DNA from 3 places in the Nonomuraea sp. IBHARD001 genome. Region 1 is predicted to be linked to each of the others. Evidence: predicted binding sites of a transcription regulator. Region 1 holds the regulator's gene; each other region holds the start of a gene.
What was found. The regulator LexA, encoded in region 1, represses DNA repair genes until DNA is damaged. The targets are predictions, from matches to a motif close to TCGAACANNTGTTCGA.
Positions count from the first base shown of each region.

Region 2: recA (recombinase RecA) is a predicted target of LexA. The motif match lies at 4,061-4,076, and genes of this name have one in related genera.
Region 3: ACTWNK_RS14650 (SAV_6107 family HEPN domain-containing protein) is a predicted target of LexA. The motif match lies at 6,139-6,154, and genes of this name have one in related genera.

Region 1 is NZ_JBWBBW010000002.1:6,996,410-7,006,223, forward strand. Features, by position in the region: gene ACTWNK_RS33450 (MFS transporter) at 1-874, shown strand, start outside; gene ACTWNK_RS33455 (PrsW family intramembrane metalloprotease) at 900-2,021, opposite strand; gene ACTWNK_RS33460 (MalY/PatB family protein) at 2,103-3,230, opposite strand; gene ACTWNK_RS33465 (TetR/AcrR family transcriptional regulator) at 3,518-4,129, opposite strand; gene ACTWNK_RS33470 (SDR family NAD(P)-dependent oxidoreductase) at 4,210-5,208, shown strand; gene ACTWNK_RS33475 (hypothetical protein) at 5,750-5,965, opposite strand; gene lexA (transcriptional repressor LexA) at 6,429-7,136, opposite strand; gene ACTWNK_RS33485 (LysM peptidoglycan-binding domain-containing protein) at 8,131-8,433, shown strand; gene nrdR (transcriptional regulator NrdR) at 8,936-9,406, shown strand; gene ACTWNK_RS33495 (vitamin B12-dependent ribonucleotide reductase) at 9,500-9,814, shown strand, end outside.
Region 2 is NZ_JBWBBW010000002.1:2,179,520-2,189,333, reverse strand. Features, by position in the region: gene ACTWNK_RS12195 (LysR family transcriptional regulator) at 1-624, shown strand, start outside; gene recX (recombination regulator RecX) at 629-1,747, opposite strand; gene recA (recombinase RecA) at 2,845-3,942, opposite strand; gene ACTWNK_RS12180 (hypothetical protein) at 4,199-4,882, shown strand; gene ACTWNK_RS12175 (multicopper oxidase family protein) at 4,942-6,864, opposite strand; gene ACTWNK_RS12170 (LysR family transcriptional regulator) at 7,030-7,917, shown strand; gene ACTWNK_RS12165 (DUF3046 domain-containing protein) at 7,934-8,128, opposite strand; gene ACTWNK_RS12160 (hypothetical protein) at 8,173-8,337, shown strand; gene ACTWNK_RS12155 (VOC family protein) at 8,354-8,842, opposite strand; gene ACTWNK_RS12150 (ATP-dependent helicase) at 8,982-9,814, shown strand, end outside.
Region 3 is NZ_JBWBBW010000002.1:2,718,033-2,727,846, forward strand. Features, by position in the region: gene ACTWNK_RS14620 (penicillin acylase family protein) at 1-369, opposite strand, end outside; gene ACTWNK_RS14625 (FtsX-like permease family protein) at 369-2,651, opposite strand; gene ACTWNK_RS14630 (ABC transporter ATP-binding protein) at 2,648-3,367, opposite strand; gene ACTWNK_RS14635 (PadR family transcriptional regulator) at 3,364-3,888, opposite strand; gene ACTWNK_RS14640 (epoxide hydrolase family protein) at 3,948-5,069, opposite strand; gene ACTWNK_RS14645 (helix-turn-helix transcriptional regulator) at 5,122-6,099, shown strand; gene ACTWNK_RS14650 (SAV_6107 family HEPN domain-containing protein) at 6,413-6,859, shown strand; gene bldD (transcriptional regulator BldD) at 8,292-8,786, opposite strand; gene ACTWNK_RS14660 (universal stress protein) at 9,364-9,814, opposite strand, start outside.

The DNA.
Region 1 (9,814 bases):
CACCGGCCTCGGCCTCGCCCAGGGCGCCGACGCGCTCGGCGCCGCGCTGGTCACCTCCGGGCTCATGCTCGGCGTCTACACGATCATCGAGATCGAGTCGTACAGCCTGGCCTCGGGGCGTGTCGCCGTACTCGGGCTGGTGTCCTTGGTGTTGCTCGCCGGGTTCGTCCTGCGTCAGGCCAAGGCGGCCAGACCGCTGCTGCCGTTGCGGATGTTCGCCTCGCGGGAGGTGAGTGGGGCCAATGTCATCCAGCTGCTCATGGTCGCCTCGCTGTTCGGGTTCCAGGTGCTGGTCGCGTTGTATATGAACGGGGTGCTCGGCTACAGCCCCGCCCAGACCGGACTCGCCATGCTGCCGGCCGCGATCGCCATCGCTCTCGTCTCGCTGTTCGTCGCGGCCAGGGTCATCGCCCGGTTCGGCGAACGCACCGTACTGCTGGCCGGGCTCGCCCTGCTCACCGTCGGCATCGGCCTGCTCACCCGGCTGCCTGCCGGGAACGCCGACTATGTCACCGACCTGCTGCCCACACTCATCTCGGCAGGCGGCTTCGGACTGGCGATCACCGCCCTGACCGGGCTCGGGATGTCGGGCGCTCGGGCCGAGGACGCCGGATTGGCGTCCGGGCTGTTCAACACGACACAGCAGGTCGGCGGGGCGCTCGGAGTCGCCGTCCTGTCGACGGTGGCGGCGGGGCGTACCGAGTCGTTGCTGGGCGGTGGCGGACTCGCCCGGGTTGAGGCGCTTACGGCCGGGTTCCAGACGGCGTTCACGGTGGGGACCGGGTTGCTGGTGGCCGCGTTCGTGGTCGCCTTGGTGGTACTTCGAGGACGCAAGAGCGAGGCGACGGCATCCGCGAACGTGACGGCGTCGTAGGGCCGAGGGTGGAGCGGGCTCAGCTTCACACCCTCCCGGCGAAACGTGCCCGCGTGCCTCCCATCACAGCCAGAAGCGCGTCCTGCTCCGCCGCGAACTGCTCGGGCGTGACCTTCCCGCGCTCCGCCTTCTCGTGCAGCATGATCAGCTCGGTCGCCGCCTGCTGGTAGTCCGACACCGCCCGCCCCTGTCCGAAGGCCTTCCCCCGCTTACGAGCCTCCCGGCGCGTCTGCAACGACCCCAGCATGACGATGTCCGCAGGCTCGACCAGCCCACTGGGCACGTACGCGGGCAGCACATAGCCGATCCGCGCCACCAGCCTGCGCCGCTCCACCACGGTGATGACGATCAGCCCGGCGATGACCAGCATCAGCACCACGTACACGATCCCCAGCCCGGCCAGCGAGTGAATGGTCGCCATGCCGTTCCACAACCCGTGCAGCAGCACAGCGCCCAGATACCCCAGCGGAACGGCCAGCAGCCTGCCCGCCCCCCGATGCGTGGCCGCGTACGCCACGCCCAGTCCGATCATCGACGTGTACACCGGATGGCCGAGCGGCGCGATCACCCCGCGTACCAGGAACAGCGTCGCCGCGCTCTCCACGCCGTCCTGGGTGAACGCCGTGAGGTAGTACCCCACGTTCTCCACGACCGCGAACCCCAGCCCCACCATGCACGCGTAGATGATCCCGTCGGTGGGCCCGTCGATCTCCCGCTTGCGCCAGGCCAGCCACAACAGCACGCTGCCCTTGAGCCCCTCCTCGATCGAAGGCGCCAGCACCACGGTCCCCACCACACTCGCCGCCTGCTCCCCCACCCCCAGCCACAGCACCAGCGCCTCCCCCGCCACGGTCAGCGCGATGGCCAGCACCACCGCGACGCCCGCCCCCCACACGAACGCGAACACCAGCAACAGCTTCGGCTCAGGCTCGAACCGGTCGAGCGCCAGCACCCCCGCCAGCAACACCGGTAACGGCGCCAGCCCCAACGCGAACGACAGCCCGAACCCCTCCGGCCCCCCACTGACCAGCAGCAGGGCCAGCACACCCAGTGCGCAGAGCCCCGACACCACGAGCCCCACGATCAGCCCCACCCCGGGCCGAGGCGGCAACACCCCGGGCCTGACGACCCGCGTCCCTGAGATCATCACCCCCCTACTGTGCCGGACCCCGGTTGAAGCCCGGTTGCAGACCGTTGCCAGGCACACCCACTTCTTTCCGAGCGCCTCTCACACCACGGCGGAGATACGCGCCAACGCCTCCTCCAGCACGGGCAGGGAGGTGGCGAAATTGAATCGCGCATATCCTTCGCCGCCCGGCCCGAACTCCTCGCCCGCACTCAGCTTGACCCGGGCCTCCCGCTCGAGAAAGGCAGCCGCGTCGGCCCGTCCGAAATCCAGCCAGGCCAGATAGGTGGCCTCCGGCACCCGATACCCCACCGCATCGGGCAACCGCTCGGCGACCAACCGCCGATTCCGGTCGAGCAGCCTGCGTACCTCCGCCAACCACCCATCCCCGTGCCGCCAGGCCGCGATCGTCGCCTCGACCCCGAACAGTCCCGCCACGCCGTACAACAACTCCGGCTGCCCCGCCAACGCCGCCCGTACCTCGGCCGCCCCCACATGGACGACCCCACACCGCACACCACCCAAATTGAACGCCTTGCTGGCCGACGTCAGTGTCACCGTCCGTTCCGGTGCGATCGAGGCGAACGGAATATGCCGATGCGGTTCATAGGTGAGCTCCGCATGGATCTCATCCGAAACAACCAACACGTCATGCCGTACGGCCGCCTCCGCCAGCGCCGTCAACTCCGCCCTGGTGAACACTCTGCCGGTCGGATTGTGCGGATTGAGCAGCAGCAAAACCTTGCATCCCGCCAGATCCGGCTCCTCGTACGTCCAGGATTCGCCGCCTTCATCCCCCGTCATGGGAATCGCCCGTACGCGTCGTCCCATGGCACTCAAACTGTGGACGAACGCGTTGTACGCCGGGGTGTGCAGGGCGATCTCGTCGCCGGGGCTCGTCATGAGATGCAGAACGACCTGCAATGCCTGGTTCAGATCGGTGAACACCCGGACATGTCCCGGGTCCGGCTGCCATCCGTACCGCACCGTCATCCGCTCGGCGAACACCTCCGCCAGCGGTCCCGCGCCCGGCTCCTCGTCCCATACCGGGTACCCGAGATCGGTGTCGATCCTGCGCTCCAACGCCTCCCGGATGACCGGCGCAACCGGGAAGTCCATATCCGCCACCCAAGCCGGAATCACTCCTGCTCCGGCCGCCGCCCATTTCACCCCGTCCCGTCGTCCCAGTGCGTCAAGGCCCAGCTCATCCAGCCCGAATCTCTCTTCCACCCGTTCATCGTACGATCCCATTTCCTACCAAACCCACCCAATTGGCGCTCCGTGGGCTGGGGTGGAGGGGTAGGCCGGGCAGGGCAAAGACGAGGCGAGCGGAAATCGGCCAAGCCCGACGGAGCGGGACACGGCAGGCCGGGACGAGGCCCAGCGACGGCACCAGCAGGGCCTACGAACCGGGACAGAAGTGGGAACAACCCGGCTGCCTCTCCAACGTCCCACCGACTGCGGTCAACACCGCCCGCTCACCGGCCATCGCTTCGATCGCGACGACCCGCAGGAGCTCAGTTCGCGGGGTGACGGCAGCACACGACCAGGTTCATCGCCTGCCGCATCGCATTGCGTACCCCTTCAGGGCAGTCGCCGCGCTGGAGGCTGGCCAGCGTCGCCGCGCTCACCGCACCCACCATCGCGCCCACCAGGGTGGCGGCGGCGACCGGGTCGAGTTCGTCCGGATAGGCCTGGTGCAGGGCTCGGGCCAGTTCGGTCTGCGCGGTGAGATAGCGCTGCAACAACCGCGCCTGCAACGCCGGAGACGACTCGGACAGGCGAACCCGCAGAGCCGCGAGCCCACTGGTCAGGTCGCTGTCCCAGCTGTTGGCGATCATCTCTTCGGTCGCCCGCATCAGGACGCCGGAGAACGGCTCCCCCGCTCGGCGCTCGGCCACCACCTGCAGCGCCAGGTCGACCCGCACACCGGCATTGGCGAAGAGCACGTCCTCCTTGGCCTGGAAGTGGAGGAAGAACGTCCGCGTGGACACCTCCGCGACCTCGGCGATCTCGGCCACCGTGACGTGTTCGAACCCCTTGCGCTCGAACAGGTCCACCGCCGCCTCGATCAGCGCCTGCCGCGTCCGCTGCTTCTTGCGCTCCCGCAACCCCGGGCTCTCCGTCATGACTCCAGCCTATTGCATTCCATGCATCACTTCATGCAGTGTAGTAATACATTGAGTGCAGCGAATAGGAAGTGGGACCCATGGGAAACCTGGACGGACGCGTCGTCCTCATCACCGGCGCCGGGCGCGGCATCGGGCGAGAAGAGGCCCTGTTGTGCGCCGCCGAAGGCGCCAAGGTCGTCGTCAACGACCCCGGTGTCGCCATCGACGGCACGGGCGGAGACGCCGGCGTGGCAGCGGCGGTGGTCGAAGAGATCATCGCCCGCGGCGGGCAGGCCGTCGCCAACACCGACAGCGTCGCCGACTGGCACGGCGCCCAGCGCATGGTGAACACGGCCCTGGAGGCCTTCGGCGACCTCCACGTCGTGGTCAACAACGCGACCATCGAACGAAACCGCGGCATCGCCGACCTGGGCGAGGAGGAGTTCGACGCCGTCGTCGCGGTGAAGCTGAAAGGCTCGTTCGCCGTCACCCGATGGGCAGCACGGCACTGGCGCGACCGCTTCGAAGCCGGCGACCGCGTCGACCGCGCCGTCATCAACACCTCCTCGGGCTCGGGCCTGCTCAACCCCCTGCCCACCCAGGCCTCCTACGCCGCCGGGAACGCCGCGGTCGCCGCGATGACCATCGTCGGAGCCCTCGAACTCGGCCGGTACGGCGTGCGCGTCAACTGCATCTCGCCCTCCATGGCGCGTACCCGGCTCACCCTTGAGGTCCCCGGCATGAGCGCGGAACCGGCGGCCGGGGCGTTCGACCCACTGCACCCCTCGACCAGCGCCCCCATCACCGCCTACCTGGCCACCGCCTCCTGTCCGCTCAACGGCCAGGTCCTCTCCATCCGCGGCGGAACGGTCGCGGTCAACCACGGCTGGTCACGAGGCGCCCACGTCCACAAGGACGGCCCCTGGACCATCGACGAACTCGCCGACCAACTGAAAGCCCTACCGATGGACGACCCCTTCGACAAACTCTCCAACGCCCTCGGCTCGGCCCTCGGCCCCACCGGCCACACCCAACTCCAACAAATGATCAACACCCTCCTCGACCGCTCCGCCGCCCCCCACAACACCACCTCATAGGCACCACGAACCACCACGCGACCGCCCGCCCCCGGTCGACCTAGCGATCACCCCCTTCCAACACCTTTACCGCACCCTTCGAAGCAACAACGACAACCAGAACAAAGCCCATCGATCACCGCACCCGGCCAATTAGCACCGGGAATCCTCGGCCATTCAGCGCCCCTTCCCCGCTCCTCCATGCGCCCGGTCCCCCGCCTCACCTTCCCCCTCCCCCAAGAAAGTCGCGAAGCGAGCTGCGGTAGATGCAGGCAGCCCTGCTGTAGCGGGAGACACGGGAGCCAAACACTGCGGCAGGTCATACGTGGAGGCGAGATGGGCGGGCCCTGCGGGCGGTTGAGTTACGGAGCGGGAAACGGAGCAGCGCGACGACGCGTGCGGGGGAGGGGAGGGCGGAGGGGCGGGAGAAAGCGCGCGATACGAGGTTTCCTCGTTTCCCGCCTCCCAAAGGCCAGGCCTCCGGGTCGCCTCCCCCCACTCCAGAGCTCCGTTCGTGCACCGTGCGACAAATCGCACGGTGCACGAACGGCAGCCAGTACGCCTACTGTCCCTTGATCTCCAGGCACTCCTCGTACGTGATGAGGGCGTCTCGGAAGGCGACCTCGTGGCTGTAGCCCTGGCTACGAAGGACGTTGTAGTTGTGGTTGAAGTCCTGGTAACACTCCGTAGCCTTCTTGGCATGCGCAGGCCCGGCAACGGGCAGGAGGAACGCCCCGGCCAGCAGTCCACCAATGACCAAACGACGTACGTTTCTCATGAGGCCCCTTCGAAAGTCACCATGAGTGGTCGACGAATGCCCCCTCAGTGTGCTGCGACCCCCCACACACGGCGATGGGTGAAATCACGTACCGCCCACCCGAACGACCCCCAAGCCCCAAGAGAAACGCCGCAGCGCAACCACACCACGCCACACGAAACCGACATCTCACGGCAGACGACGACCAGAACACAGCAACCACAACAGCAGCACACAAGCCCACGCAGACACACACAGAGCGGTACGCCAACACCGCAGCAGCAAGGCACCACAGAGCGAGAGCAAAAGAAGGGCGAGGAAGGGGACGCTACGGGTCAAGTCAGAACGCGAAGCTCAGAACCGCCCACCCCGACCAACATCAGCGATCACGCAGCATCCACCCCACCAAACCCACTCCACCCCCACAAGCCACCCCAGGGCGGTGACAGCGTCACACCGCCGCCACCCCGGGCAGGTAAGAGGGCTAAAGCTTGCGCAGAACCGCGACGACCTTGCCCAGGACGCTTGCCTCGTCGCCAGGAATGGGGTCGTAGTTCGGGTTGTGCGGGACCAGCCAGACGTGGCCGTCCTTGCGCTTGAACGTCTTGACCGTGGCCTCGCCGTCGATCATGGCGGCCACGACGTCACCGGACTCGGCGACCGGCTGCTGCCGTACGACGACCCAGTCGCCGTCGGCGATGGCCGCCTCGATCATCGAGTCTCCGGCCACCTGGAGCAGGAAGAGCGTGCCCTCGCCGACGAGCTGCTTGGGCAGTGCGAAGACGTCCTCCACGCTCTCCTCGGCCAGGATCGGGCCACCGGCCGCGATCCGGCCGACCAGCGGAACGTATGCGGCCGTCGGACGGCTCACCGCCGCCTCTTCGTCACCGGCGTCGGGATCGACCCACAGCACCGGCTCACCGGGCAGCCTGACCTCCAGCGCACGCGGGCGGTGGGGGTCACGCCTGAGGTAGCCCTTGCGCTGCAACGCCGTCAACTGGTGCGACACGCTGGACGTGCTGGTGAGCTGCACGGCCTCGCCGATCTCGCGCATGGACGGCGGATAGCCGCGCTGCTGGACCGAGTCGCGGATCACTTCAAGGATCTTGCGCTGCCTCGGTGTCAGCCCCAACGAGTCGCGCCGGCGCACCGCCAGGTCGCTGACCGCGCTGTCGTCATCCCTCTCGCTCATGCTCTCCCCTTCGCCCGGCGACCGCCCCTGTCAGGCGGACCCTCCGGTCCGTGGTCTTCATGTCGCACACAGCGACCGTACCGCTACTGAAGATCATCTTCAAACAATTGTTCGAGTCTTCCTCGAAATTGTCAGCGGTGTGGTGTACAACATCGTACGGGAGTTCGATCGACACCGTGTTCGATTCGCCGATCTTTGTTCGGCCCTTTCTGGCCAATTGGCCTGGGCCATACGGTGCGGGAGGTCCATTTTGCGGCTCACGACAACGACACAACAACCCACGGACGACGAGGTCCGGCGGCTGGAGCTCGTCATCGAGGCTGTCCGCCCCGCCACACCGCCCGGTGTTCGAGAAATCGACGACACCTCGCCCCGAAACGCCGACATACCGACGCCGTCGGTCCCTCCGGCACGCACCTCCCGCCCCCGCCGCCCGTTCCGCCAGGGTCGTCCGTTCCGCCAGGGCCGTCCGCCGTTGTGGGTCGTCCCCACCCCGCCCCCTTCCCAGGACGACACACCGCCCCAAGGCGACACAACGTCCTCAGGCGACGCAGCGCCCACATCCACGGGCCACACAGCGACAGCCGCCTCACCCAGGACCGGCGCGCCTTCCCACACGCCTGCCACCCCCGCGACGCGCTCCGCACAGCCGTACACCACGCCGCCACGCCCGCCAACCCGCCCGACGCCCGGCGCCTCCCTTGACGGCACGCCTCACTCCGCCAACGGCACGCCTCGCCACAATCCCCCGCAAAGCCGTACTCGCAGCAAAAGCACCGCCAAGCGCGTCCGCCCCACGGAAGGGCCGTGGCTCACCCCAGGTGACAGGCCGAACCACCGCACATCGGCCGACCACGGCAACCAGGGGCGCCGCCCGTCCGCCAAGCGCACAAGCACCGCCAAACGCGTCAGGCCGACCGAAGGCGCACGGCTGCTCAGAGCCGACGGAGACGGAAACGGGGCAGCGGCACGACCGAAGCGACGGCGTCCGCCGATGCGGCTGACCAGGCGGGGGCGGGTCGTGCTGGTGTTCGTGCTGGCCGTGTTCTGCCTGGGGCTGTTCTGGCTCGGCACCAGGGCCATGAGCCTGGCCGCCGAGCAGGGGCCGCCCAGCCATGAGGGCCTGCCCTGGATCGTCGTCGACACGGGCGACACCATCTGGAAGATCGCCGACGCCTTGGACCCTGGCGGCGACCCGGGTCCCGTCGTGAACGAGATCATGCGCATCAACGGGCTGTCCGACTCCCTCATCCGGCCCGGATCCCGCCTCTACCTCCCGAACGCCGTAACTCCCTGAGAAGTCTTGAGAAGTCTTGAGAAGCACCGCCACTCCTTGAGCAGCACGGCACAGGAGGGCATGGCCCTCCCCCACAAGCATGCGGGAAGCGGCGCGAAACCCAGCCACACCCCCACCGCCACACGGGATGACCCCCCACCCCCGAAGCGTTGTACCCAGTACCCCCCACCCCCGGCCTTGACCAAAGCCCGACCACTCCTAGCCCCCTCCCAGGAAGCGGAAATCACGAGACCGGTGGGAAAGTTGGGGCGACACGCCGTACCCCCCGTTCTGATCAGCCACTTCCCCGCGACCCTCCGCTTCAACTTGCGTTCATGGTCGGCGGCTTCTACGGTTGGACCACAACATCTAGTAGTTACACCGATGTAGTTCACCACAACTTGTGTTTCCGTGACCGCACCCAGGGTGACCGTGGGGCGTGCGCGAGCATCCCCGAGAGGGCGTTCGCCGCAGGCGGATGCGGGCAGACACGGTGGGCTGCGGGTTCGAGGAGGCGACACGCGTGCACTGTCCGTTCTGTCGTCATCCGGACACGCGGGTCATCGACAGCCGCTCCACCGAGGACGGCGCGGCCATCAGGCGCAGGCGCACGTGCCCGGAGTGCGGGCGACGGTTCACCACGCAGGAGACCGTTCTCCTCATGGTGAGCAAACGCAGTGGGGTGACGGAGGCGTTCTCCAGGGACAAGGTCGTCGCGGGAGTACGCAGGGCGTGCCAGGGCAGGCCGGTGAGCGAGGATTCGCTCGCCCAGCTCGGGCAGCGGGTCGAAGAGAGCATCAGGGCGACGGGCTCGGCCGAGATCCCCTCCAACGAGGTGGGGCTGGCCATTCTGGGTCCGCTGCGCGATCTGGACGAAGTGGCCTATTTGAGGTTCGCCTCGGTCTATCGGGGATTCGAGAGCCTGGCCGACTTCGAGGCGGAGATCGAGCAGCTACGCGCCGACAAGGACGACAAGAACGCGGACAAAGCCTGAGCCATCACGGCACAGCGGGCAGGCCCGGTCGGGCGGGGCCACAGGAACGGTAATACGGCGGGGCTCAGGCGGAGCCCCTAGGAGGGGGAAGTCATGACGGAGACGATCAGCGGCGCAGTGACACGTGGGGGGAAGCGGCCGCGCAAGGGGCTGAAGATGAAGCGCATCTTCACCAAGCCCGGTGTGCACCCCTACGACGAGATCACGTGGGAGCGCCGCGACGTCGTCATGACCAACTGGCGCGACGGTTCGATCAACTTCGAGCAGCGCGGTGTCGAGTTCCCCGACTTCTGGTCGGTCAACGCGGCCAACATCGTGACGACGAAGTACTTCCGCGGCGCCGTGGGCACCCCCCAGCGTGAGTGGAGCCTCAAGCAGCTGGTCGACCGCGTCGTCGGCGTCTACACC
Region 2 (9,814 bases), 4.8 Mb from region 1:
GGCGAGGTACTGGCGGATCGGCTGGCTCGGGCGCGGAGGGCCTTGCCTCGTCTCACGGTGGGCGTCGAGCTGTCCTCGCCTGCCGATGCCGCGCGGGCGGTTTCGTCGGGCGGGGCCGAGCTGGCGCTGATCTCGGGGTTGGCCGCGCCGACCGATCCGCTGCCGCTGCCCGAGCTGGGGCCTCTCACCGCCGCGGGGATGTCGGAGGAGGCCGTCATGGTGGCGTTGCCCGCCTCCCACCCACTCGCACCTTCCGTACGGCCGGGGCAACGCGGCGACAGGGGACTACGGCTCGGCGATCTGTCGGACGCGCTGTGGCTGGACGCCGATGCCGTGGCGCCGCTGGGCAGGCTTCGGCATCTCACGGGGAGCGACGGGTTCCGCCGGGCGCTTCGGTACGCGGGCATGGATATGCATACCTTGTTGCAGTTGGTGGCTGCCGGGCATGGTTTGACCCTGCTTCCGGCTTCGGCCGTTGCATGGCCGTCCGTCGTGGTGGTGCCGTTGCTCAGCCCTCGTGTCGTCTTCCGCGTCGAACTGCTGCACGGCTCCCTACCGGCCGGGCCCGCGGGTGCTCTCGTCGCCCACTTGCGCGACGAGGTTCCGTACGGCATTCCGGAGTGAGCGGCTACTCGAAATCGTCGTCCTCGACCGCCTGTCCCTCGCTCTCCAGGGCTTCGCGGATCACCCGGAACGCCAGTCCCGCTCCGTAGCCCTTTCTGGCCAGCATTCCGGCGAGTCGTCGGGTACGCGCCTTCGGGTCGAGGCCTCGTGTCGAGGAGAGCTTCCTGTCGACCAGGCGTCGGGCGGTCTCGGCTTCCTGGTCGGGATCGAGGCGTTCCACGGCTTCCTTGACCGTTTCGCCGTCGACTCCTCGGTGGCGTAGTTCGTTGGCGAGTGCCCGTTTGGCCAGGCCTCTACCGTGATGGCGAGAGTCGACCCAGGCTTCGGCGAACGCCTCGTCGTTGATCAGGCCGAGCTCCTGGAACCGGTCGAGTACCTTCGTCGCGGCATCGTCCGGAATTTCGCGCTTGCGCAGCGCCTCGGCGAGTTGCGCACGCGTCTTGGGAGCCATCGTGAGCAGCCGAAGGCATACATTCCGTGCCGCCGCCTCGGGGTCGGCAGGCTTCCGCCCGGCTCCACGCCGTCCGGTGCTCGCTTCTTCCTCGGCCTCGTGGCCCACGCCGTCGGCGTCTTCGGACCGGTCGCGTTCACCACGCCGTTCGTATCGCCTGCCGCCGCCGCGTCCACGTCGGCCGCCGCTCGTACCACCGCGCCGCCGGCCGCTCTCGTAGCCTGTCGTCGCTTCGCCCGCTGCCGGAGCCTGGTCGTCGCCTTCACGTGCGGGCTCGTCGTCGATCGGCTGTGTACGTTCGGCGCTCTTGCGTTTCGGCTTCGCGGGCTTGTCGACCTCAGGCCAGCCGCCCCAGTCATGCGGATTGGCATCACTCGTCTCGGCCTTGGCACTACGACGAGGACGAGAAGGCGTCTTGTCCGGCACGACGACCGACGGCTGCGCAGGCAGGCTCGGCTCCACGTACTCGTGCGACGCGTCACCCCTTTCACGAGGCGGTATGACGTCAGGCCAATCCGCAACGTTAGAAACAGCCAGGTCAGCCGATCGCCTCCCCCCACGCCGCGAAGCCCGATCCGGCCCCACCACCTCAGGCAACACCTCAACCACAGGCGAAACCCCGGATGAAACAACAGCTGGCACCACGGACGAAACCCCAGAAACAGGCTCCATCTCAGGACCGAGGACAGACGCAAGAGCAGGCACAGGCTCAGAGGCAGAGGCAGAGGCAGAGGCAGAGGCAGACGCAGGCACAGGGGCAAGCGCAGGCACAGGATCAGGGGTAGGGGCAGGGGCAGGGGCAGGGGCAGGGGCAGGCGTAGGCGCAGTGGCAGGACCTAGGCCAGCAGTCCCAGGCACCCCATCCTCAGCCACCCCCGCCGAAGGCAAACCGCCCGAAGGCAAACCCTCCGAAAGCGAACCCCCCGCAGGCACCCCCCTCGAAGGCGCCCCCTCCAACGACCGATCCGACCGACCCGACCAATCGGATCGACCCGACCAATCGGATCGATCCGACCCATCCGACCGATCCAATCGACCCGACCGATCCACAAACCGGTACGGCTCCACGACAGGCGCCACCCCCGACGACTCCCCACCCGGCGACAAGCCGGGCCGGAACGCCGGGCCGCTCTCGAAGAAGGCGTGACGCCGAGTGGATGCCGCCCCCGGATCGCCGCCGATGAACGAGGAGACGACCGCCGAAGAGTCATCCCCCTTGGGAACCCACCAGGCATTCTCCGTCGCAGCGGAAGGCACCCCGGAAGGACGCCAACTGGACTCGGCACCAGGCTCGATGGCAGGCAGCGAGGCGTCGGCCGGAGCAGAAACCTCCTTGGTCCACCACCCATCGGCCCCGGACACAGCCCGAGAGCCCCGCCCCGCACCCCCGGACGAACCTGGCGAACCAACCGAACCCGATCTGCCCGAAGCCCCACCCCCACGGGACGAGCCGCCAGCCGACCGACGAGGACGCTTACGACCACGCCCCGCAGCCCCTTCGCCCCCGACTCCGCCAGCCCCCGCAATAGCCCCAGAACCAGCAGAAGCCCCAGAATCCACAGAACCAGCAGCCCCCGCCCCCAAGCCCCCCTCAGCAGCCCCCGCCTCGGAGTCACCCCCGAAAAGCCCAGCCCCAGAAACCCCACCCTCAGAAAGCCCAGCCCCGGAAAACTCAGCCCCGGAAAGCCCAGCCTCAGAATCGTCAACCCACGCGCCCCAGTCGCGAGACCGGGGCGCGTTGGATGGTACGTCGCTCATGACGAGGTCGCTTAGACGTCACCGGGCTTCGGCGTGGCGGCGGCCTTGGAGCCGCGGCCGGTGGGAGCCGGAGGAGTGGGCGGGGCCGCGGGGGCGTCGGCGGGGGCGTCGAGGCGCGGGCCCACACCGAGCTTGTCCTTGATCTTCTTCTCGATCTCGTTGGCCATGTCGGGGTGGTTCTTCAGGAAGTTACGCGCGTTTTCCTTGCCCTGGCCGAGCTGGTCGCCCTCGTAGGTGTACCAGGCGCCGGACTTGCGGACGAAGCCGTGCTCGACGCCCATGTCGATGAGGCCGCCCTCACGCGAGACGCCCACGCCGTAGAGGATGTCGAAGTCGGCCACGCGGAAGGGCGGAGCCATCTTGTTCTTGACGACCTTGACCCTGGTGCGGTTACCGACGGCCTCGGTGCCGTCCTTGAGGGTCTCGATGCGCCGAATGTCGAGCCGGACCGAGGCGTAGAACTTCAGCGCCTTGCCACCGGTCGTGGTCTCGGGCGAGCCGAACATGACGCCGATCTTCTCGCGCAGCTGGTTGATGAAGATCGCGGTCGTGCCGGTGTTGTTGAGCGCGCCCGCGACCTTGCGCAGCGCCTGCGACATGAGCCGGGCCTGGAGGCCGACGTGGCTGTCGCCCATCTCGCCCTCGATCTCGGCCTTGGGCACCAGGGCCGCGACCGAGTCGATGACGATGAGGTCGACGGCGCCCGAGCGGATCAGCATGTCGGCGATCTCCAGCGCCTGCTCACCGGTGTCGGGCTGGGAGACGAGCAGGGCGTCGGTGTCGACGCCGAGCTTCTTGGCGTATTCGGGGTCGAGGGCGTGCTCGGCGTCGATGAAGGCGGCGATGCCACCCGCACGCTGGGCGTTGGCGACGGCATGGAGCGCGACGGTCGTCTTACCGCTCGACTCGGGGCCGTAGACCTCGACGATGCGGCCGCGCGGGAACCCGCCGATCCCCAAGGCCACGTCGAGGGCGATCGATCCCGTGGGGATCACTTCGATCGGGGCCCGCACCTCGTCGCCGAGGCGCATGACGGAGCCCTTGCCGAACTGCCGCTCGATCTGTGCGAGGGCTGTCTCAAGGGCCTTCTCGCGGTCGTTGATAGCCATGGGAGCCCCCCTGGAGGGTTGTGTCTGGACGGTCGAGTGAAAGCTACGGGGTGTCACCGACAATTTCCGGAGACACTCGCAAGACGGCCTTCGTCGTCGCGTGGGATTGCCATAGTAGCCGAACGACTGTTCGATGGCGTCCGAACACGCCGAGGGCTCCCCGACGACATTCCGGGGCATTCCGCTGCACCTGTTGCCATGGCCGTGAGCTGGGGAGATCCTGAGAGAAACCCGAGGGCTTTCGGGAGGATGCGACGTGACGAGCACGTACACCAAGGACCGGCGCGCCTACCTCGAAGCACTCGCCGCAGTGCTCCCTGCCAAGGGGTTGGTCAGCCGCATGCTGGGCGGGAACGACCCCGTCCTCTGGGTCTGGCACCCGCGCACCGGACGCCAGACGATCATCTTCGCCACACCTTCGCAGAACGGCTGGCTGCTCCTGTGGTCCCCGGCCGGCCAGGCCCGAGCCGACGAGCCCGACACCGTCGCCACCACCCTGAAGTCGGTCCTCTCGCAACCGCCAGAAACCACAGAAGCCGCCGAACCCGCAGAAGCCACAAAAGCCGGAGAAGCAGCACCGAGCAACACCAGGACGAGCCCCCCGCTCCCCCACCGCATTCCCAACCCCACACCGGAAATCTCCTCCCCCCGCAGGCAACCCGCCCTCTCACCACCACCCCCGAACATCCCCGCACCCCCGAACATCCCCGCCCTCGGCCCCCCACCTCCGCACATCCCCATCCTCGGCGCCCCGCCCCCGCCTCTCCCCACCCTCACCGAAACCCCGGTACGCCGAGGCCCGGCCGGCCACGGCCACGACACCGCCGAGGCCGACGGCACGAACACCGACGACCCCGGCACCACCACGATGAGCCGAGCCGAGGTAGAAGCCCTGATGGGCCAGACCAGCGTGGTCGGCCACCCTCCGGGCAACCGCTGACCACACCCAACCAGCCGCAGCCCCCCACCCCAGCCCGCAGCCCACCACCCACAGCCCCCTCACTCAGGCTGGTTGATGGTCTTCGTCCCGCTCACGTACGGCGTGCTCACTCCCTCGTAGCCGAGGTGCATCACCATCCCGGCCGCCGCGTGGTCCAGGTTGTGGCAGTGGTCCATCCACAGCCCGGGATTGTCGGCCAGGAAGCCGATCTCGTACCAGGTGCCTGGCGGCATGTCGAGCGTGTCGGTCCACCAGGGGCTGCCGGTGACGGGGCGGCCGTTCGCGGTGAGGACGAGGGCGTGGTGGCCGTGCAGGTGCATGGGGTGGTTGTCATGACTTCTGTTGATGAGCTTCATCTTCACCAGGTCGCCTTCGCGCACCATCTGCATCGGCATGTGCGGGTACAGCTTGCCGTTGAACGCCTGGATCAGGTCGATCCCGCCGTTCATGAACCCGACGCCGTCACTGGCCACGATCGTGAACTCCCGGTCGAACTCGCTCCCGGCCCCGAAGGGTGCCTTCGCCGGAGCGCCGTACGTGGAGGCGTCGAAGACGGCCGCGCCGGGCTCGGGAGCGGGTGTGACGGCGTCGCCCGGGCTCAGCAGCAGCCCGGCCTTGGGGTCGGCCAGGTCGCGCAGGTGCACGGGGCCGTCCGGCATGGTGAACTCCAGGTCGTAGCGCCCTCCTGTCGCCAGGGCGAGCCGTACCCCGTTCAGGTCGCCGGGCCGGTTGACGTCGGTGCCGTCGATGGCGGTGACCTGGTACGGCGTGCCGGTGAGGGCGAAGGTGGTGGCCTCGGCGTCGGAGACGGTGTTGTTGCCGGTGTTCACCAGGCGAAGCCGCACGCGGGTACCCGCCTCGACCTTGCGCCGGGTGACGGCGTCGGCGACGCCGAAGGCGGGACGCAGGCCTGACCCGGTGTTCCACACGTGGGACATGACGACGAGATCGAGCCCGACGGCCTGCCTGGCGACCTTCGGCTCCACGACGATCGCCCCGAACAGTCCGCGTACGACGGCTGTGGAGGACGCCTGGTGCGTGTGGTACCAGTACGTCCCGGCCCGCTCGGCCACGAAGCGGTAGACGTGCGAGGCGCCGGGCAGCACCGCGTCCTGGGTCAGACCGGCGACGCCGTCCTCGGCGTTGGGCACGTCGATGCCGTGCCAGTGCAGTGTCACCCCTTGCTTGGGCAGCTTGTTGACCAGCGTGACCTCGACCAGGTCGCCCTGCGAGACCTTGAGCTCGGGCCCGGGCGTCTGCCCGTTGAACGTCCACGCGCTCACCTTCGCCCCCGAGGCGAGCCGGATCTCACGCTCGGACGCCGTGAGCGTGTACGTCCTGTCGGGCGTCCCCGTACGCGGCCCGGTGAGCGTGGTCAGGTCGACGGGTGTCGCGGGCGTGGCGGCGGCGCCGTGGGTGTCGTGGACGGCTCCCCTGTGGTCGCTCATGTTGATGCGTTCGGGCCACATGCTGCTCGCGGCCTCGTTGAACACCAGGACGCCGGCCAGCGCCAGCACCCCGGCGGGCGCCACCACCCGCCGCAGCGCCTTGCGCGGCAGCATCGGCCAGGCCCGCACGGCGGCCGAGATCAGCAGCAGCAGCGCCACCTGCGCGAACACCGCGGGCGTCTCGGGCTTGACGGTGAACGCGCCGAACGCCGCCAGCCCCGCCCCCACCGTCGCCACCCGTACGGCGAAGACCGCGTGCGGCAGCGAGCGCGCCAGCAGCCAGCCGGCGACCGCGGCGGGGACCAGCGGCAGCGGCAGTTCGAGCAAAACCTGGTCGTTGACGAACGGCCAGCCGTGCCGCGACCAGAGCAGGCCCACCACGACCGCCTTGGCCACGAGCGGCACCACGCAGACGACGAGCCACACCAGCAGCCCCCGCCTGCGCAACCGGCCCGCCAGCGCCGCGTACACCCCCCACAGGAGGAAGGCGGCTCCGGAGCAGGCTGCGCTGAGGATGTCGAGCACGATGAACATGAGTGAGAGCTCCCCCTGAAATACGGTTACGCCGCGACCGTAGACAGCCCCACGGATGACCTCCAGTGCAATAACAGCAAGGAGTCATTCCACCTGAGACAATCTCCAAGGCCGGCGTCCCCTGCCGCCGTATCCGCGTGACGTACCTCACGCCAAGGAGAGGCCATGGAGCTCGACCTCAACCTGCTGCTCGCCCTCGACGCCCTGCTGGAGACCGAGAGCGTCACCGCCGCCGCCGAACGGCTGCACACCTCTCCCCCGGCCATGAGCCGCACGCTCGCCCGGATCCGCCGCGCCCTCGACGACCCGATCCTCGTACGCGCCGGCCGCGTCCTCGTCCCCACCCCCAGGGCACTGGAACTACGCGCCCCCGTACGCGCCCTGGTACGGCAGGCACGAGGGCTGCTGACACCGGCGTACTCGCCCGATCTGGCGGCGTTGAGCAGGACGTTCACCCTGCAGATGGGCGACGTGCTGCTGGCGGGGCTCGCGGCGGGGCTGATCGAGTCGGTGCGCGCCGAGGCGCCGGGTGTGACGCTCAGGTTCGCGCCCGACACCGCCGAAGGCACGGCCGCGCTGCGCGAGGGGCTGATCGACCTGGAGGTGGGCGTGCTCGACCACGTCGACCCCGAGACCGTACGCGAACCGCTGACGACGCTGCGCGCCGGAGGCGTGGTGCGCGAGGGGCATCCGCTGCTGGCCCGGCAGGTCACCGCGCGCAGGTTCGCCTCGGCCGGGCACATCGGGGTGTCGCGGCGCGGGGTGACGCGCGGGCCCGTGGACGAGGGGCTGGCCGCGCTCGGGCTGCGGCGCAGGGTCGCGGCCGTGGTGCCGAGCTACGCGGCGGCGCTGTTCGTGGTGGGAGCCGGTGATCTGGTGGGACTGGCGCCGGTCTCGCCGGGCTGGCGGTGGCCGGGGCTCACGGGGTTCGAGATCCCGCTGGAACTGCCGCCGATCGAGATCGGCATGGCCTGGCACCCGCGCAACGACGCCGACGAGACGCACAGGTGGCTGCGCGAGCGGGTGCGGGCCGCCGTCGCAGGTAAAAGCTGAGGCCGCAGGACAGCGCTCAGCGCAGCCCGGAGGCCACGTCGCTCACCTGGCACACGGCACGCCACACGGTCTTGGCGCTCTCACCGTCGGCCAGCGCCTGGACGACCGTGCGCCCGCCGAGCGGCGCGATGACGTAGTCGTGCGCCCACGAATCGGCATAGGCCTCACCGAAGTGGGCGTGCATTCGATTCCAGAAGTCGGTCAGGCGCATCACCCAAGTATGGAACCGCCCCGGCAGTGGGTAGAACATCCGGCATGGCCAATCCCCCCAAAGCCAACAAGGCCCGGCGCAACAGGATCCAGCACCAGCTGCGCCTGGCCGTACTCGAGCAGAAGGCCGAGCGTGCCGAGCGGCACCAGGAGGCCAGGCAGGAACCGAAGAGCGGCAGGCCACGCAGCAGACGGGCCTCACGCCGCTAGCGCCCGGAGCAGCGCTCTAGGCGACGCTCGTGCCGTACATCTCGCCCAAGGGGTCGGCCAGCAGTTCGAGGCGGGTCCCGTCGGGGTCGCGGAAGTAGATGGAGGCGCCGCTCTCGATCTGGTGCGGCACGCCCGCCGCCTCCAGCTTGCCGCGCAGCCGTTCCCAGGTCGAGGGGTCGACCGAGATCGCGATGTGGTGCAGTCCGCCCAGCACCTCGGCGTAGGGGCCGAGTGCGAGGCCGGGGAAGTCGAAGAAGGCCAGCAGGTTGCCGTTGCCGACGTCGAAGAAGAAGTGGCTGGACCCCTTGTAGTCGCGGTTCTCGAAGATCTCCGTGAGCGGGAACTCCAGCAACTCCTGGTAGAAGCGGACGGTCTGCTCGACGTCCGACGACAGCAGGGCGAAATGATGCAGACCGCGCGCACTGGACAGTGGGCGGCGCTCGCTCAGATAGGTCTGCCGTATGTGCTCGCGTGTGGCCTCGATGGCCCCGGGGTCGATGCTCACTGACGCTCACCTCACCCGCTGTATCTCCATGGCCGCGCGGGCTCAACCGCGCACGGGGGCGACAATCTCCTGAACGGGCACCTCGGTGACGGGGAGCCCCCTTGCGGTTTCTGTCGGTGGCGGAAGGCAGTATGGGCACGTGAGCGCGCTCGAGCACTTCAGCAATGTGACCAGGCAGTGGTTCGCCGGCGCCTTCGAGGCGCCGACGAGCGCCCAGGAGGGCGCGTGGGCCTCGATCGCCAGGGGAGACAACACGCTGGTGGTCGCGCCGACGGGGTCGGGCAAGACGCTGGCCGCGTTCCTGTGGTCGCTCGACCGGCTGGCGACCACACCCGCGCCGGAGGGGAAGAAGAGCTGCCGCGTCCTCTACGTGTCGCCGCTGAAGGCGCTGGCCGTCGACGTCGAGCGCAACCTGCGCGCGCCGCTGGCCGGCATCAGGCAGACGGCCAGGAGGCTGGGCGTCGCGGTGCCCGACGTGTCGGTCTCGATCCGTTCGGGCGACACCCCGGCCGAGGAGCGCAGGCGCTTCGCGAACCGGCCCTCCGACATTCTCATCACGACTCCCGAATCGCTGTTCCTGCTGCTGACCAGCCAGGCGCGCGAGGCGTTGAGCGGTGTCGAGACCGTGATCGTCGACGAGGTGCACGCGGTGGCCGCCACCAAGCGCGGCGCGCATCTCGCGCTGAGCCTGGAGCGCCTCGACGCCCTGCTGGAGCGCCCGGCCCAGCGCATCGGCCTGTCTGCGACCGTCAGGCCGGTGAGCGAGGTGGCCTCCTACCTCGGCGGCACGCGTCCCGCGACCGTCGTGCAGCCGCCGTCGGACAAGGTGATCGAGGTCGAGGTCGTCGTCCCCGTCGAAGACATGACCGCGATGGAGGGCGGCGGCGATGACCAGCCGCAGCGCTCGATCTGGCCGCATGTCGAGGAGCGGCTGTTCGACCTGATCGAGGCCCACAGTTCGACGATCGTGTT
Region 3 (9,814 bases), 4.3 Mb from region 1:
GCCCGAGGCGTGCACGCCTCGGTGGTACACGTCGCTGGCGAGGTTCGGGGCCGGCCTGATCGGATCGTCGGACAGCGCCTGCGCGCCGAAGTGCGCCGAGCGTTCGCCGCGTAACGTCAGGACCCAGGAGGCCATCGTGCACAGGTTGTCCTGGGCGAAGGCGTAGCCGTACCCGAAGCCGAGGCTGCCGTGGTCCTTGGCCGAGATGTGCGGTATGCCGTGCTCGGTGCGCCGGATGTCGGCCCGGTAGCGGCCGTCGTCGGCCACCGAGGGGGTGCGGGTCTGCGTCACCACGACAACGGCGGCGACGAGGACGAGCGCGCAGGCGAGCAGGAGCCGCGCCGGACGCCCGAGTGGTCGTGTGCTCATCAGGACTCCTGTCCGAGGTGCGCCGAGTCGGGCGCGGTCATGCGCCGCAGCAGCGGCAGCGCGGTGAGGACGACGAGCAGGGCGACGGCGAGCCCGCCACCGGCCGTCAGGAAGTAACCGGCGCCCGGCGGCGAGAACGCGACGCCGAGCTGACCGGACAACAGCCCGGCCACCCCGATCCCGGCCCCGGCGGCGAGCACGGCGGCCAGCACCAGCGGCAGCGCCGACTCCAGCAGCACCACCCTGGACAGCGTCGCCGTCGGCGTCCCGCACAGCCGCAGCAGCGTGAACGGCCTCCTGCGCTCGACCAGACCACCCCCGACCGCCACCACGAGCGCGCAACCGGCCACCAGCAGGGTGAGCCCGACCATCGCGAGCGCCACCGCCTCGATCTGTTCGAGCAGCACCGCCCTGGCCGCCGCCACCTCGTCGAACGTCATCGGCGCCTCGTCGACCCCGCTGACGGCCGTGTACGGCGTGAGCAGCGTGCGGACGCGTTCGAGCGTGGCGGCGTCGCCGGTGCCGACCAGCACGGCCGACAGGCTCAGCCCGGCGAGCGGCGTGGTGACGACCGGACTGTCGCCGCCGACGACGGGCAGGCGCCTGCCGATGGACAGCATGTTGTCGTTGACCACCACCCGCTCCAGCGAGGCGGCCACGGCCGTGGCTCCCGGCGGGCAGCTCCCGAGCGCGGGCAGCGCGGCCAGGCTCGCGCAGCCCACGATCGAGCCCGGCGGCGGCGGCCCGTCGCCGAAGCGGTCGTGCCCGTCCTTCGACGCCGGATCGGAGGCCCTGTCGTATATCGGTAGCACCGATACCCCGGGCAGGGCCCGCATTTCGGCGAGCAGCCGGGCCGCGGCCTCGGGCGGCAGCGCGCGGCCCGCGATGGCGGCGCAGTCGGGGGAGCCGCAGCCCGCGTAGGCGAACGCGGCGCGCAGCACGGGGCCGAGCGTGCCGCCGCCCACCGCGCGCTGGCCCGACACGACGGCCGGGATGATCCCGGCGATCGCGGTGCCGATGAAGACGGCGAGCACGAGCCCGTTCACCGTCCTGAACGCGGCCTTCGGATCGGCGCGCAGCCGCTGGGCGGCCAGCAGTCCGGCGGCGCTGCGCGTGTGCCTGGCCACCAGCCCGGCCGCCAGCATCGTCAGCCACGGCCCGCCCAGCATCAGGCCCGCCATGATCAGGATCAGCCCGATGTCGAGCAGGACCGGCTCGGGCTCCTTGCTCGAACCGCCGAAAGCCAGGGCGAACACCACGAGCCCGGCCCCCAGCGGCAGCAGCCGCCACCCCCTCGGCGCGGGCGAGGCCGTCCGGCCGGCCACGCCCATCGGCGTGATCCGCACCCGGCGCAGCGACCACAGCGCCGCACCGGTCGTGGCCAGCGGCACCGCGACCAGCACACAGGCGTACTGCACGGCCGACGGCACGACCAGAACGGGGAAGTAACGCGCTCCCGTGACCGCCACCTGGGCCACGGCCGGCCGTACCAGCTGGAAGAGCCCGATGCCCGCCAGGGTGCCGAGCACGGCCCCGGCGGCGGCGTCGACGGAGGCGATGACATTGATCTGCCGTGCGGTGGCGCCCACCAGCCTGATCGCGGCGTAGCGCTCCTCGCGGCGGGCGGCGGCCAGCCGGGAGGCGGTGCCGATGAGCACGAGCAGCGGGAAGATCAGGCCGACGGCCGCGATGCCGAACGCCTGGCGGTACCACGTGGAGGTGTCGTCGACGGCGGGCTCGGCCGAGATCGTGTCGACCTCCACCGTCCCCGCCATCGAGGCCAGCCGCTGCGGCGTGCCCCCCACGACGACGGCGAGCTCGTCCGGCCCCGACAGGGCCTGCCGGCCGATCAGCCCGGCCCTCGTGCCCGCGAAGCGGTCGCCGAGCTGATCGGCGGGCACCGAATCCAGCAGCGCGGCCAGCGCGGGCGAGACGAGGTAGTGTCCCGGGCCCGGCCATCGCTCCAGGCCCGGCATGACCGGAGCCCGGGCGCCGAGCGCGGCCACGTCGAGGCGCTTGAGGCCGCGACCGGCGTAGGTGTCCTCGCGGTAGTTCCACAGGGCGGTGTTCGTCGTCGCGCCGAGCGCCCAGCCACCCGGCGCCGAGCCCGTCGTGCACTCCCAGCACGCGCGCTGCCCGGTCGCGGCGAAGGCGTTGAACATCGCCAGCGTCGCCAGCAGCACCGTGACGCCCGCCCCGACCGCGACCGTGACGAGCGCGAGCCTGACGGCGGCCTCCCTACCGCCGCGCAGGGCGATGCGCAGGCCGAGCACGGCCGTCACCGCAGGCTCTGCGCGCGGTAGGGGTCGGTGACCCGGCCGTCGCGTACGACGACCTCGCGGTCGGCCCCGGCGGCCACACGGGCGTCGTGCGTGACGACGAGCACCGTCGTGCCCTCCTCGCGGGCCAGCGCGACCAGCAGGTCCATCACCTGCTCGCCGGTGAGCGAGTCGAGCGAGCCGGTGGGCTCGTCGGCGAACAGCACCGACGGCCCGGTCACCAGCGCCCTCGCGATCGCCACCCGCTGCGCCTGGCCGCCCGACATCTCGCCGGTGCGCCTGTCGCCCAGCCCGTCGAGGCCGAGGCGCTCCAGCCATCCGGCCGCCCTGGCATAGGCCTGCCTGCGCCCGGTGCGGCCGAGCAGCAGGGGCAGGGCGACATTGTCGGCGACGGTCAGCTCGGGCACGAGCCTGCCGTACTGGAACACGAACCCGAACGCCGTGCGTCGTAACTCGCTCCTGGCGTTGTCGGACAGCGTGTCGAGCCGCCGTCCCTGGAACCACACCTCGCCCGAGTCCGGGGTGAAGATCCCGGCCAGGCAGTGCAGCAGGGTCGACTTGCCGGAACCGCTCGGCCCCATGACCGCCAGCACCTCGCCCGCCCGCACCGCCAGGTCGGCCTCCAGCAGCGCGGGCGTCCTGCCGTACGCCCTGGAGACCGCGCGCGCCTCGATCACCGGGGAGTGCGAGCCCGTCAGGACGGGCGGCGGCGGGCTCATCGGCGCACCGTCTGGGCCAGTGCGCCGAGCCTGGCCGAGGTGACGTCGATCCACCGCAGGTCGGCCTCCAGGTGGAACAGGCCGTGGTCGGCCAGCAGCGCGTCGACGAGCGCGCCGCCGCGCTTGACCTCGGTCAGCTCGCGCATGCGCCGCAGGTGCGCGGCCCGCTGCGCGTCGAGGTACCCGGCGGCGTCGCGCCCGAGCATCAGCGCGAGCACCACCTTGGTGAACAGCACCGTCTGCAGGTACGGCTCGGCCTCGACGGGCTCGCTCAGCCAGGCCTGCACCTCGTCCCTGCCGAGCGGCGTGATGGCGTAGCGCTTGCGGTCCGGCCCGTCGCCCGGCTCGCTCCGGCCCGCTGTGACCTTGCCGTCCCTGGCCAGCCTGCCGAGGGTGGAGTACACCTGGCCGAACGGCAGCGGCCTGCCCCTGGCGAAGTAGGCGTCGTAGTCGCGCTTGAGGTCGTATCCGTGGCTCGGCTCGCGATCGAGCAGGCCGAGCAGGGCGAGAGGCACACTCATGCGGGGGACTATATACTGAGGGTATACACGCGGCGCATAAGCCTTGGTGGGAAGGGACTTCAGATCGTCGCGAAGAACGCGCGGATGTCGCCGGCGAGGTCGCCGGGCCGCTCCAGGGCCGGGAAGTGCCCGCCGCTGCCGAACTCGGTCCAGTGCGTCACCTTCGCCGTCCGCTCGGCCAGCCGCCTGATCGGCAGCAGGATGTCGCGCGGGAAGACCGCGACGCCCAGCGGCGTGTCCGACGGCTCGGAGCCCGTCCAGGCGTGGGCGAACTCCCAGTACAGCTGCGCCGAGGGCCCGGCCGAGTTGGTCAGCCAGTAGATCGTCACGATGGTCAGCAGCAGGTCGCGGTCCACCTCGTACTCGGCCCACTCGGTGAACTTCTCCGCGATCCAGGCCAGCTGCCCGGCGGGGGAGTCGGCCAGGGCGTAGGCCAGGGTCTGCGGGCGGGTCGACTGGATCGCCATGGAGCCGCCCAGGTCGCCGGTGAAGCGCTCCAGGCCCGCCAGCCTGGCCAGGTCGGACTCGCTCAGGCCCGCCAGCTCGCCCGGGGCGCCCGAAGGGAAGGTCGGCAGGTAGCTGACGTGCACGCCGCACACCTGCTCCGGGGCCACCAGGGCCAGTTCGCGCGAGACGCCGGAACCCCAGTCGGTGCCGTGCGCGCCGTACCTGGTGTAGCCCAGGCGGCGCATCAGCTCGGCCCAGGCGTGCGCGATGCGCCGCAGGTTCCAGCCCGGCTCGGTGGGCGCGCCGGACAGGCCGTGGCCGGGGAGCGAGGGGATCACCAGGTCGAAGGCGTGCGCCGGGTCGCCGCCGTGCGCGCGGGGGTCGCTCAGCGGGCCGATCAGCGGGCCGAACTCCAGGAAGGTGCTCGGCCAGCCGTGCGTCAGCAGCAACGGCGTCGCGCCCGGCTCGGGCGAGCGCACGTGGACGAAGTGCACCCGCACCCCGTCGATCGTCGTGACGTACTGCGGCAGCTCGTTGACCAGGGCCTCGTTCGCCCGCCAGTCGTAGCCGTCGGCCCAGTACGCGGCCAGCTCCGCCAGCGCGCCGCCCGGCAGGCCCCTGCCCTCGCCGGGAGCCGCCTGGGGAGCCCGGGTACGGCCCAGCCGCTCGCGCAGGTCGTCCAGGTCGGCGTCGGGGACGTGCAGGTGGAACGGGCGGATGTCGTGGTTCGTCATGACCTCATGGTTTCGCCCAACGCGGCAAAGCTGTTGCCGCGATAATGAGTCGATGTTGGAGACGTCCGCCAGGCTGCTGCGCCTGCTTTCGCTGTTGCAGAGCCGCCCCAGCTGGACAGGGGCCGAGCTCGCCGACCGGCTCGAGGTCAGTCCACGCACGATCCGCTACGACATCGCCAAGCTGCGCGAGCTGGACTACCCGGTGCACGCGGTGCCCGGGGCCGCCGGGGGATACCGGCTGGGGGCGGGCACGCGGCTGCCGCCGCTGCTGCTCGACGACGAGGAGGCCGTCGCGGTGGCCATCGGGCTGCGCACGGCCGCCGGAGGCACGGTCGAGGGCATCGAGGACAGCTCGGTGCGCGCCCTGGCCAAACTCGAACAGGTCCTGCCCGAACGGCTGCGCCGCCAGGTCGGCGCGCTGCACGCGCACACGATCGCCACCCAGACCGGCGGGCCCGTGGTCGAGCCCGGCCTGCTCGCCACCATCGCCGCCGCGTGCCGCGACCGGCAGCGGCTGAGGTTCGGCTATCGCACCCACGACGGGAGCGAGCAGGGACGCGACGCCGAGCCGCATCGGCTCGTGCACACCGGCAGGCGGTGGTACCTCATCGCCTGGGACGTCGCCAGGCAGGACTGGCGTACGTTCCGCGTCGACCGGATCACGCCGCGGCCACCGCACGGGCCCAGGTTCGCCAGGCGGGAGCCGCCCGGCGCCGAGTCCGTCTCGCGCGGGGTCGACGTGGCGCTGGCGCGGCACCGGGCGCTGGTGCGGGTGGGCGCCCCCGCCGCCGACGTCGCCGCCAGGGTGCCCGACTCGGTGCTCGTCGAGCCCGACGGCGAGCACGCCTGCCTGGTGCACGCCGGTGGCGACACCCCGCTCCAGCTGGCCCTTCATGTGCTCATGCTCGACGCCGACGTACAGGTCGAGGGGCCGCCCGAACTGCTGGCCGCGCTGGCCGTGCTCGGGGCCAGATGCGCCTCCGTCGTGGCCGGTGCGACCGTGATCGAGGGCGAACAGGTCACCACTTGATCGAACCTGTGTTCGTTCGAGTGTTGACAATATCGATGATCGAAATTATGTTCGATGGAGTGACGTGAGGCTAGCGGCTCACGTTGTCAGGACCCGGATGCGGGACCGCTTCCCCCAAGCGGCTCCGCGGACGGGCCCCAAGGGCGAAGGGCTCGTCCTCGTCGTCGGCGGAGACGAAGGGGCGTGCTCTGGCCGGACGGGGAGAGGGGAAGCTCCTCGTCCGGCCGCCCGGCGTAATTGTCGGTGGAGTCTGAAACTCTGGCTTCACCGGCGCAAACACCGGGAGCCGCCACAACCCCCAAGGAGGCTGGAGATGACCCCACGGCTCAACGAGTCGCACGGGCCCCGGTTGTCGCCCGCGGTCCGGGCGCACCTATCCGACGCACGCGCATGCCTGGCGGAGGCGGCATCGGCCCGCACCCCGGCATCCCGATACGTGGCGGCCCACCTGGCCGCCCTCCGAGCGGCCGCGGCGATCCTCGCCGCCCGCCCTCGTCCCATGGAAGGCCGTCGCAGGCGCCTGCGCAGTGCGTGGGAGCTCCTGCCGGAGGCCGAGCCGCAGCTGGCCGAGTGGGCCGCCTACTTCGAGGTGAGCGCCGCCAAGCGCGCCGCCGCCGAGGCCGGCGTCGTCCGCGGCATCACCTCCCGCGACGCCGACGACCTCATGTCCGAAGCCGACACCTTCGTCACCGAGGTGGAAACCCTCCTCGGGGTTCCTGGTCAGCCCGCATTGCCGGTGAACGTGCCGCTTGCGGGGTGAGCTGGGGGCTTTTGCCTTTGGGCCTGGGTTTTGGGTCTTGGGTCTTGGTACGCCTGCCGGGGCGAGGAGGGCAGGGGGCTGAGGCTGGGGCCTGAGGTCGGGTTGGCTTGAGTTGGGTGCTGGGCTGGGCCCTTGGGTGGGGGCCTGGCTTGGTGCGTTGACTGGTGTGTGATTGGCCTTGGACGTGGTTGGGGTCGGCGTTTTCGGCGTTTTGGGCGCTTGGTGGGGCGGGCTGGGTGGGTTGGGTTAAGCGCCACGCCTCTGCAAGCCCTCAACTCTCGATGCGCCCGCCTCTCGTCACACACTTCTCGGGCTCGCCTCTCCTCACGTCTCCTCGCGTGTGACTCTGCGCGCGCACGCCCCTGCGCGTGCAGGACTCTCCAAGGGTGCGCACGCGAGAGTACGTGTGGGCTGCGGTGCGCACTCTCGCGACTGCGCACGCGCTTCTCAGGTCGTCTTGCGCGCCCGCAAAGCCCTCATACGCCCTGGAATGCCTCCCGGCTCTCCTCGGGGGCCACAACCTTGTCCGGGACGCCCACGGGAAGGCCACAGGCCTGTCCAGGACGCTCGCGGTGAGGCTGCAGGCCTGTTGTCAGGGGGCATGGGTGTCTGTCTGCCTCAGATGAGACTCGCGCCCCCGCAGGCATCCCCGCACGGATTCGCCTCGCACCTCAACGCCCAACCCAACTCCACCCGCCCTGCCCCGCCTGCCCCCTGCCTCGCCTCACCCACTCAGCCGCCACCCCGCCCAATCACCCGCCACCTCGCTCACCCATTCTCCCGCGTGACTCCCACCCACCTCACTCGTACGACTCCACCCACGCACCCACTCGCGAGCCCCGCCCACCCGCTCACCCGCACGAGTCCACCCACCCACGCGACTCCCACCCGCGAATCCTCGCCGCCCAGGCACCCGCGCGGCTCCTCCCGCGCCCGCGCACGACACCACCCGACCACGCGACTCCTCCCGCGCCCCCGCATGACACCACCCGCCCACGCACCCACACCACACCGCTCACCCGCACGACTGCACCCACCCGCGCACACGACTGCACCCCCACACACCCCACGACACCACCCGCCCACACACGCGAGCCCCCGCCCAAAACCCCGCCCCACCCAATCCCGCCCCGCCCGCCAAACCCCCACCCCCACACAATCCCTCCTGAAATGCCCTCAAAAGCCGCTGTGGCGCAAATACGGAGAAGTCCCGGCAGCAACCACCTCCAAGGCTCTTCATGCGCTCTCCGGCCCTTTGAGCGCCATACCGCCCCACCGCAAAGCATCTCCCCAACGCCAATACCCCGCGAACACTCCAAGGGGGGCCCAAAACGACTCGACGCCCGCTCCGAATGGCGGAGCGGGCGTTGAGGGGGTTCGGCTCCCGGGGCGAGGCGTCAGAGGGGGGACGCCCGAAGGGGGAGGGGGTGGGTCAGAAGGACTCGACGGCGCGGCGGGCCTCGGCGTCGAGTACGCCCCAGCTGATCAGCTCTTCGGTCAGCTCGCTGGGCGACTTGTCATAGATGACGGCAAGAGAGCGCAGGTCCTCCTGGCGGATGCTCAACACCTTGCCGTTGTAGTCGCCTCGCTGGCTCTGGATCGTGGCCGCGTACCGGGCCAGGGCGCCTGCCTTCTCCTTGGGCAGGGTCGCCAGCTTCTCCAGATCGATGACGAGCTTCGGCGTCGGCCCGAGCGGGCTGGGCGCGGCGCCTCCGGGAAGCAGCTCGGAGACGGGCACGCCGTAGAAGTCGGCCAGCTCGGCGAGCTTCTGCACCGTGACCGCGCGATCGCCTCGCTCGTAGGAGCCGACGACCACTGCTTTCCAGCGTCCGCGCGACTTCTCCTCGACTCCGTGCAGGGACAGCCCCTGCTGGGTGCGGATCGCGCGGAGTCGTGCACCCAGCGACTTTGCGTACTCAGACGGCATGGTGTGGCCCCCCGGCTCGTGTATGTCGTGCTCTCAGTAGATTGTGCGCCCTTGCGGCAAATGTCGGGTCACCGGGGGGTTAGGTGCCTGGGTAGGTACCTTCGGTGACCGAGACACCTGGGTTTACCCCAGAACGCCGCGAGAAGTGGTTACGGACAGTGACGGTAAAGCGATGGAAGCTCAAGGTCAAGCTGATTGGAAAAAAGATGCCGAATCCGGTCCGGGAGGGTCCGCCTCAAAGGTCGCTCTTGTCCCACTCATAACGGTACTTCGTCACTGTTTGCCGAGAAGCCGGGCCGACGTCTCGCCCCGTTCCTCCGGGGTTCCGGATCGGCTCGACCGCATTCCGGTTACGGCTGGCCACTTCCCCTCGCGATTGTCATCCCTTCTGTGCCGGTTCCGGCCGACCGTGCCGGTCGTCCTTGTGTCCCAGTTCCGGCTGACTGTCTCGGTTCGGGCAATCACTCCGGTTCCGGCCAGTCGACCCTGTTCCGGTCGACTGGGCCGGTTGTGGTGGAGTGCGCCGGGTTCTGATGAAACCGGCCAAGATCACTTGTAGGGCGCTGAGCGGCCATAGTCAAGATCTCTTGGCCGCCGGCTGCCGGGTGAGGACCAACACGGGACGCGTCGCCGCTCGTATGATCTTGATCGACGTGTCGCCGAGGAACACCCGCCGCAGCGGCCCCGAATCGCTGGACGCGCAGATGATCAGCTCGCCCGGCAGCCACTCGGTGGCGGCCAGAGCGTCGGCGACCTTCCGGCCCTCCAGCATCTCGACCTCGACCTGCGTCTTGCGCCGATGCCCCTTGACCGCCGCCTTGAGGTCGGCCGCCGCCTGCTCGCGCAGCCGTTCGGCCATCTCGCGTTCGATCTTCGCCTTGCCGGGGCTGTCCAGCACGATCGTGACCAGCCGCAGCGGCACGTCGAGTGCCGCCGCGGTCCTGGCGGCCGTCGCCACGGCCTCGTCGCAGCCGGGCCCGCGCCGGTAGGCGACCGTGAGGCGTTCGATCGAGGCGGGCGGCTCGTCG